One region of the Neobacillus phoenicis genome, then DNA from elsewhere that is predicted to be linked to it. Evidence: a T-box and tRNA genes for the amino acid it is inferred to sense, from the RefSeq annotation. Region 1 holds a T-box; the other holds one or more tRNA genes.

Region 1 (4,422 bases):
AAAAAGCCCGCTACAATCATTGTAGCGGGCCTTTATCTCCAGTATTTTATGCGCGATTGTTTTAATGATGGCGGAGGAAGAGGGATTCGAACCCCCGCGCGGTTTAACCCGCCTGTCGGTTTTCAAGACCGATCCCTTCAGCCGGACTTGGGTATTCCTCCGTATCAACAAAAGATAATTTATCATATATCCAATATGAATGTCAACAAAGAAATTCAAAAAGCGGAAGCGCCTCGTTCAGCCCCGACAGGCAAATGTTCTTCGGCGGGAAAAGTCCGCCTTTTGACTTTTCTTGCCGAAGGTTATTTGACCCGAGGGGCTAGGCGCTGAAGCTAGATTCAACAAAGAAATTACATTGGCTTTATTACTTCACGATTGCCCATGTAAGGACGTAATACAGTCGGTATGATGACACTGCCGTCCTCTTGCTGGTAATTCTCTAGGATTGCGGCGACCGTGCGGCCAATCGCAAGGCCAGAACCATTTAATGTATGAACATGTTCCGGCTTGGCTTTTGGATCACGACGGAAGCGAATATTCGCGCGTCTCGCTTGGAAGGCTTCAAAATTACTGCAAGAAGAAATCTCGCGGTACGTCCCATAGCTTGGAATCCATACTTCAATATCATACTTCTTCGCAGCCGTAAACCCAAGATCACCCGTACACATGCTTAGCACACGGTATGGAAGCTCTAGTAATTGTAATACTCGTTCAGCATCATTTGTCAGCTTTTCAAGCTCCTCATAAGAATCCTCCGGCTTCACAAACTTCACTAGTTCCACCTTATTGAATTGGTGCTGACGAATCAACCCTCGTGTATCACGTCCAGCAGAGCCAGCCTCAGAACGGAAGCATGCGCTATAGGCAGCAAAGCGAATAGGAAGGTCTTCCCCACTTAAAATCTCATCACGGTGATAGTTTGTAACAGGTACTTCTGCCGTTGGAATAAGGAAATAATCTTCGCTCTCAATTAAGAAGGCATCCTCTTCAAACTTTGGCAATTGCCCTGTTCCCGTCATGCTTGTGCGATTCACCAAGTATGGCGGTAGGATTTCAGTATAGCCATGTTCATCCACATGCAAGTCGAGCATAAAGCTCATTAGTGCACGCTCTAAACGCGCACCTAATCCTTTATAAAAAACAAAGCGGCTTCCTGTTACTTTCCCTGCACGTTCAAAATCAAGGATTCCTAACTGATCAGCAATATCCCAGTGCGGCTTTGCTTCAAATTCAAAGTCACGTACCTGACCCCATTGTCTGATTTCTACATTGTCATCTTCTGTTTCCCCGACTGGTACACTTTCATGAGGGATATTTGGGATACTTAGAAGTAACAGTTCTAATGTTTCTTCTACTCCGCGAAGCTCGTCATCTAGAGCTTTAATTTGATCGCCGACCTCACGCATCTCTTTGATTAGATGATCAGCGTCCTGCTTTTCACGCTTTAGAGCTGCTACTTGCTGTGTCACTTCATTTCGTTTGCTTTTTAATTTTTCAGATTCTACGATTAGTTCTCTTCTCTTTAGGTCCAGTTCTTCAAAACGGCCAAGATCGGTTAAATCTTCTCCACGGTTTTGAAGCTTTTCTTTTACTTCAGCAAAATTTGCTCTTAGAACTTTAATATCCAGCATATTTGACACTCCTTTTATGATGAATTGCAAAAACAAAAAACTCCCGCCCCTGAAAAACAGGGACGAGAGTTAACCCGCGTTACCACCCTGGTTGACAGCATACACTGTCCACCTCGAAAAAAAATGTAACGGTTTTCACCGAAAGTACTTACTTACTACAATCTGTAGTGTTCCATACCTTGCTCGAGGAGGGATTCACAAGCTTCATTCACCGGTTTTCACCAGCCACCGGCTCTCTGCTAGAATGAGTTTCCTGTTACTAATTCCTCTCATTGCTTTCATCAATATTTATGATTTGTATATTTACGTTACTATAATTATGAACGAAATGCAACCAAATTATCCCTATACAAATTGCTTTTGTTTAGCTTCTTTTACCATCTCAACAAAGTAAGCCGTAATGCGATGATCATCCGTTAATTCTGGATGGAAGGAACACCCAAGGAACTGCCTGTCCCGTGCGGCCACAATGCGATCATTATGCTTACACAGGATTTCCACATCTTCTCCCGCCTCAACAATGTGAGGCGCACGAATGAAGACTGCTGGGAAGGACTCTGCTACATCCTTAATCGCCAGGTTTGCTTCAAAACTGTCCACTTGGCGGCCAAAGGAGTTTCTCTCCACCTGAATGTCCATGACACCGATGTGAGGTTCATTATAGCCGACAAGCTGCTTAGCTAATAGGATGAGGCCCGCACATGTCCCAAACATTGGTTTCCCACTACGGGCAAATTCCTTTAACGCATCCATGAAATCATATTTGTCAATCAGGCGCCGCATTGCTGTGCTTTCTCCACCAGGAAGAATTAGTCCATCTAAGTCTTGTAACTCTTCCTTTCGTTTAACAGCAACTGCTTCTACATCGCAGGCCTCAAGTGACCGAATATGTTCCCGGACCGCTCCTTGTAAAGCGAGAACACCGATCTTAATCATAACGATACTCCTTTAACCGTTTTTACTTTGATAACTGTCTAGCTCCAGCTCCCAGCGACTAGTAGCCATCCCACTCCTCCCTACGATAAGTCAACATCGAATCGCTACCGCTCTTCGTGTTTCCTTTATCTCAGTCGGACCGGGCCCTGGCTATACGTCGCTAAACGGTCGCTTCCGCTTTTCCTTTTACCATCCTCGCTCCTGCATGCGTGCTTCTGGTGCTAATGATGAAATTTCGATCCCTTTCATTGGTGTTCCAAGATCCTTTGAAAGTTCAGCAATTAATTTATAGTCTTGGTAGTGAGTAGTTGCTTCCACAATTGCTCTTGCAAACTTAGCAGGGTTTTCTGATTTGAAGATACCAGACCCAACAAACACACCATCTGCACCAAGTTGCATCATAAGTGCTGCATCCGCTGGTGTTGCCACACCGCCAGCTGCAAAGTTAACAACTGGAAGACGTCCAAGACGCTTAATTTCAAGAAGTAATTCAAATGGCGCACCTAAAAGCTTCGCTTCTGTCATTAGTTCATCTTCATTCATTCCCACTACTTTACGTACCTGTGCGTTAACCTTACGGATGTGTCGAACCGCTTCAACGATATTACCAGTTCCCGGCTCACCCTTTGTACGAAGCATGGAAGCACCTTCGCCAATACGGCGCGCTGCCTCACCAAGGTCACGGCAACCACAAACAAACGGAACAGTAAAATCACTTTTATATAAATGGTACTCTTCATCAGCAGGTGTTAATACTTCACTTTCGTCGATATAGTCAACACCCATTGCCTCAAGCACTCTAGCCTCTACAATATGACCAATTCTTGCTTTAGCCATTACAGGGATTGAAACAGCATTAAGTACCTCTTCAACTATTCTTGGATCAGCCATCCTTGCCACTCCACCAGCTGCACGGATATCTGAAGGCACCCGCTCTAAAGCCATTACTGCTACTGCACCTGCTTCTTCAGCAATTTTTGCCTGCTCGGCATTCACAACGTCCATAATGACGCCGCCTTTTTGCATTTCAGCCATACCACGTTTTACGAGTTCCGTACCTGTTTTCATTGTTAAAATCCCCCTTTTATTTAAAATATTTAGAAAAATCTCTTTATACTTGTGGAAAATTCCCATTCAATCAATCGGAATTATCTATTTCCATAAAATCATTAAAGCAACAAAAAAGGACTCCTGTCAAGACAAGAATCCTTCTTAAAAAATCCAAAATTTTCATTTGTTTTTATTCTAATTAAAACCAACCTTTTACGGTTGAAGAAATTCCGTGCCAAACATCACCGAAGAAATTGCCAATCCCACGCATCATTAGGACAAACCAATTTGCTTTTTCTACATCTTGTGCAGCGATGACATCCACTTTGATTTTCTTCTGTCCCTCTTCAGTTAAAAATGAAACCTTTTCACCATTTTTCGGTTCAATAGTTAAATATCCAACTGTTTCACCTTTTTTGACTGGTGCTGTTATTTCTCCATCTTTATTAACCTTTTTCTTATCTAAAACAAGAACTGGTTTGTAACTCTTCTTTTCACCATTAAGGACAACCATGTTAATAGCTGACTTTGTATAAATTTTCACTTGGTCTTCCTTCCCTTTAGTGATAGGAAGTGTTTTATGCCCCTTTACCTGATAATGTTTAGGAACAATTTGTTCTTTTGTATAATTACTAAATGCATAATCCATCATTTTTCTTGTTTCATCAAAACGTGCTTTGTAGCCGCCTTTTCCGCTGGCATCCTTTGCATTTTGAACAACAGTTATAAATCGTTTGCCATCACGGCTTGCCGTTCCAGTGAAGCAATAACCCGCAAAATCAGTTGTACCTGTTTTAAGCCCGTC
Region 2 (4,422 bases), 2.6 Mb from region 1:
CATCTCCTATCCTTTTTTCCATGTATACCACAACTTTTCGAGTCTAAAACGGTAAAGAAAAAACGCTAACCTCATATAAGAATGAGATTAGCGCTGGTCGCTTTCGCACTATGTAATAGCCCACACAATTTCACTAGTTATGGCTGCTGCATTCCTGCCCTGACCAGTTTCCTAGTATCCTTGTTGGACTATGATGCGGGTGAAGGGAGCCGAATCCCCACGCCCGAATGCGCCAGATCCTAAGTCTGGTACGTCTGCCAATTCCGCCACACCAGCATGATAATTATGGCTTATTTAACCACTGCCCCTAAATTTTTAATAATATATTTATCTTGCAAAGAACGGTCCCTTGCTCCTGAATAAACTTTATTTAATCTGTACACTGAATTTACAAGACTTTAATATTCAGATGATATGATTGGTTTATCACCGAATGAGGAGGCAGTTAAATGAATGTGCGTGCAATATTTATTGATATGGATGGTACCCTACTAAACGCCTCAAACAATATTTCCCGCCGAAATATGGAAGCCATTAATAGGCTCATTAATCAGGGAGTCCAGGTTTTTCTAGCTACTGGCCGACACTATGAAGTAACCGCTCCCTATCATAAAGAAATTGGATTACGAACGCCAATGGTCTGTTTGAATGGTGCTGCTATTCACGATGCAGAGACAGGAAGAGCTCTGCAAATGAAAACCGTTCGACTAAACGAAGAACGATTCCACCTTCTGACCGCTGAAATTCCTTGTAATGTAATTATCCATACAGTAAATGGGATTTATTGTAAGGAAACAAATGAAGAAATCGATTATTGGACAAATGTTGGGCAAATTCCGCCACAGTATATTGGAGATTTAAGACAGGCAAATTATAAAGATGTCCTTAAATATAGTGTTCGAACAGGTGCACCCAGTCCTGAATTATCCGCTTTGTTTAAAACGGAAGCAGAAGTCATCAATTGGAATGACGGGTTTGAGTTGGTTGCTCCTCATGTTTCCAAATGGTCTGCTATAAAAAGCTTACTTCGCACATTTCGATTTAGTCCAAATGAAGTCGTAACCATTGGAGACGGACCCAATGATATAGAGATGCTTCGTCATGTCGGTACTGGTGTGGCAATGGGGAACGCAAGCGAAGAGGTTAAAGCAGTAGCAGATTTTGTAACAGGACATCACGAAAATGATGGATTAGCTGAATTTATAGAACGTTATCTTCTTAAATCATATGAATCCTATGTGATTTAAAGTTATTTAAAATCATTTTTTATCATCAATAGCTGAAAGTATTTTAAAAATTAGGATACCTAATATAAAAACGCTAAACTCTCAAAGAAAAATTGAGTTTAGCGTTTTTTGATTTCTGTTCTATGTAATAGCCCACACAATTTCACTAGTTATGGCTGCTGCATTCCTGCCCTGACCAGTTTCCTAGTGTCTTTGTTGGACTATGATGCGGGTGAAGGGAGTCGAACCCCCACGCCCGAAGGCGCCAGATCCTAAGTCTGGTGCGTCTGCCAATTCCGCCACACCCGCAAATTCATATTATGGCAGAGAAGAAGGGATTTGAACCCTCGCGCCGGTTACCCGACCTACACCCTTAGCAGGGGCGCCTCTTCAGCCTCTTGAGTACTTCTCTGTATGAAGAACTACTTCAAAAAGTTCCGTTAAGAACTTATAAACTTACTATAACATCCACACCAATTGGAAGCTACCTGTAAATTTTGGTAGACAAAAGTCCTAAGTGTTCTATCTCTTTTTCTGAAAAGATGCTTTATGGAACTTTCCAATATGCTTAAACAAATCCTCACCAGTAAAGTCCTTGTGCTTAGACTTGATGTGAGAATACATTGCCTGATAAGGTTCTGGCACCCAAATATACTGATGAATATAATCAGTCAAGGTAAAACCGCAATGCTGCCAAAAATGAATTCTTTTAAGGTTTTCAGGTGTTTTTTCTGCTTCTACCTCAATAATTAATGCATCAAATTGATCTTTACCAAGAGACCATTCATGAATATAGTTCACCATTTTCTTCCCTAACCCTTGGTTTTGAAAATCTGGGTGAACAGCAAAATAATCAATTAATAAGGCATCCATTTCATTCAATTTACCGATAAGGGCCATCGCTACGCTTCGGTCTTCCATATAGCCAACATGCAAATAGCAAATTCCTTTTTGAAACATATTCCGAATGATGTCCTCTGGCTTTGCTCCCTTGTCCTTAAAAGCCTGTTTATAGATGAAGCCTGCATCGGCCCAAACCTCTTCATTCCATTGATCATACGTTTTAAAATTCAAACCAATTTACCTGGAGCATTGGCACAAACATGCTACCAGGTTTACCCCCTTTTCATTTTGTTATTATTATTTACTGATTAGTAAAAAACAACCTGAATTGAATCAGGTTGTTTTTTGTAGTAAAGAAACGCATTACTTTTTAGGAATTTCGCAACCATTTTCATCGCAAACGATCCCATCTTCATTGTTTAACACAACGATTTCATCCTCTTGGATGACTTTTCTCAATGCCTGAACAAATGTCTCAGTTGGTTGAGCGCCGGTTAGCGCATACTTCTTATTAATAAGGAAGAATGGGACACTTGTGATACGGTATTGCTGCGCTGTTTGCTCATCCACACGTACTTCGTCCGCCATCTCATCACTTGCCAGCATTTTTTCAACAGATTCCCTGTTCACCCCAACTTCTACCGCCAATTCAGTTAATGTTTCATGATCGCCAATATGCTTGGATTCCGTAAAATGCGCGTGTAAAATTCGTTCTGTCATCTCTTTCATTAAACCATGTTTTTTAGCGAACATCGTTAATCGGTGTGCATCGAAGGTATTCGTTAAAATGAGCGTATCCATATGATAATCTAGCCCAGCATCCTTTGCCATTTGTACCATTCTTTCGGTATTGGTTTTTGCTTGGGCGATACTCATCCCGTATTTTTTTGCTAACGCTTCGTAGATGTTTTCTTTTATGTCCCGACCAATTGTCGGATCTAATTCGAAGCAACGGTAAGTTACTTCAATCGGATGGTCAAACTGTTTAATGGCATCCTCCAGATGCCTTTTGCCAATATAGCAGAATGGTCAAGCATAATCTGTCCACATTTCAATATGCATGGTTTTCCCTCCCGTTTGTTTTTCTTGTATAGTATAAAGGAAACCATTATTTTTTACACAGAATATGATACATTGGTGAACTCAACACATTGTTTTTCCTAAGTTTAATCAAGCCAAAGGAAGCGTTCTTCTACTTCTTCATCAGTTAAACCAGCAATTTTCGCTATTTCCTCAATTTCTACTCCTTGTTCAAATAGTTTTTTAATCAAAAGTTCACGTTCCCATTTATCTTTTTCACTTCCACTAAATCCAAACTCTTTATAAAATGGTTTTTCCATTTTCTATCACCTCAATTTAGATTTTTTCTATATACAATCATATCCATATTTTTCGATATACTCCGCAAATGACAAATTAAAATCCTCAGGGACACTGCCTAATAATGTTTCAAATTCACCATTTTTATATGAAACTAGGTAACTATTCTCTGGGTCCACATCAAAGTTAGAAAATTTTTCTTTGAAATCCTTAAATTGTTCATCGGTCAATGGACTCATTAATCGGTTACTACTGAAGGTTCCATCCTTCCTCTTTAAAAAGAATTTACCATACCCCCTTCTTTTTTCTATTGCAAAATAAGAAGTGTTTTTTTCCGGATCATATTTTGCTTCGCGATCAACTTCACAACCACAGCATTGGCAAATGATATAGCCCGCACCAATCCTGTAATAATAATCCTCAACAGCAAATCTTCCACAATCAGGGCAAGCTACAGGACGATGAAAAGATGCCATCAACTATTCCTCCTCATTAAAATGAATAAATGTTGTCTTACCGAAGTTACGCTTCCCTTCTAAAAATTTATAAATAAAGTCTGATTGACATAGAAGACTGCAATAAAATAAGAATTAAACAAGAGAAATAATGAGAATGAGAGAGAATAAGAAATAATAAACGAAAGTATTTATGGTAGGAAAAGGATAGATAGATGAGGTAGGAACTCTAAAAACAAATAGGGGAATTTATTAGTCATATGCAATTATAGCATTCATTTCAATAAATCGCCGCTAACCCAATTGGTTTTCACAAAATTGACAAAAGTCTAAATGTAAGAAATAACTACTATAAAGATTGACGAAGGTTCCAACCGTATTTGGTGCAATAGACAATGGTTTGAAAGACAATAATGATAAATAAAGAAAAGGCGCCAACGGCTTTTTCAGGCATTGGAACCTTAATGCATCCTTTATGGAATATTTAATTTGAAAATGCTGTATCATGGGTTATAATTAATGTAATAATGAATAAATTAAAAAAGACTAGACATGCTGTAACATGTCCAGTCCAGCAA

The links. A T-box is a leader RNA that pairs with one kind of tRNA and senses whether it is charged. The one in region 1 lies ahead of serS (serine--tRNA ligase), so its partner is inferred to be a tRNA-Ser.
Region 2: it has a tRNA-Ser gene. The T-box ahead of serS (serine--tRNA ligase) is inferred to sense a tRNA for this amino acid. The anticodon was not compared.

What each region holds. Positions count from the first base shown of each region.
Region 1 is NZ_CP154847.1:439,193-443,614, forward strand. Features, by position in the region: tRNA gene AA0X95_RS02280 (tRNA-Ser) at 69-161, opposite strand; gene serS (serine--tRNA ligase) at 351-1,631, opposite strand; T-box leader at 1,687-1,913, opposite strand; gene pdxT (pyridoxal 5'-phosphate synthase glutaminase subunit PdxT) at 1,977-2,567, opposite strand; gene pdxS (pyridoxal 5'-phosphate synthase lyase subunit PdxS) at 2,754-3,635, opposite strand; gene AA0X95_RS02300 (serine hydrolase) at 3,817-4,422, opposite strand, start outside.
Region 2 is NZ_CP154847.1:3,164,663-3,169,084, forward strand. Features, by position in the region: RNA gene ffs (signal recognition particle sRNA small type) at 110-195, opposite strand; gene AA0X95_RS16430 (HAD family hydrolase) at 450-1,247, shown strand; RNA gene ffs (signal recognition particle sRNA small type) at 1,369-1,454, opposite strand; tRNA gene AA0X95_RS16440 (tRNA-Leu) at 1,454-1,535, opposite strand; tRNA gene AA0X95_RS16445 (tRNA-Ser) at 1,548-1,638, opposite strand; gene AA0X95_RS16450 (GNAT family N-acetyltransferase) at 1,749-2,300, opposite strand; gene AA0X95_RS16455 (DsbA family oxidoreductase) at 2,433-3,086, opposite strand; gene AA0X95_RS16460 (hypothetical protein) at 3,236-3,409, opposite strand; gene AA0X95_RS16465 (hypothetical protein) at 3,437-3,865, opposite strand.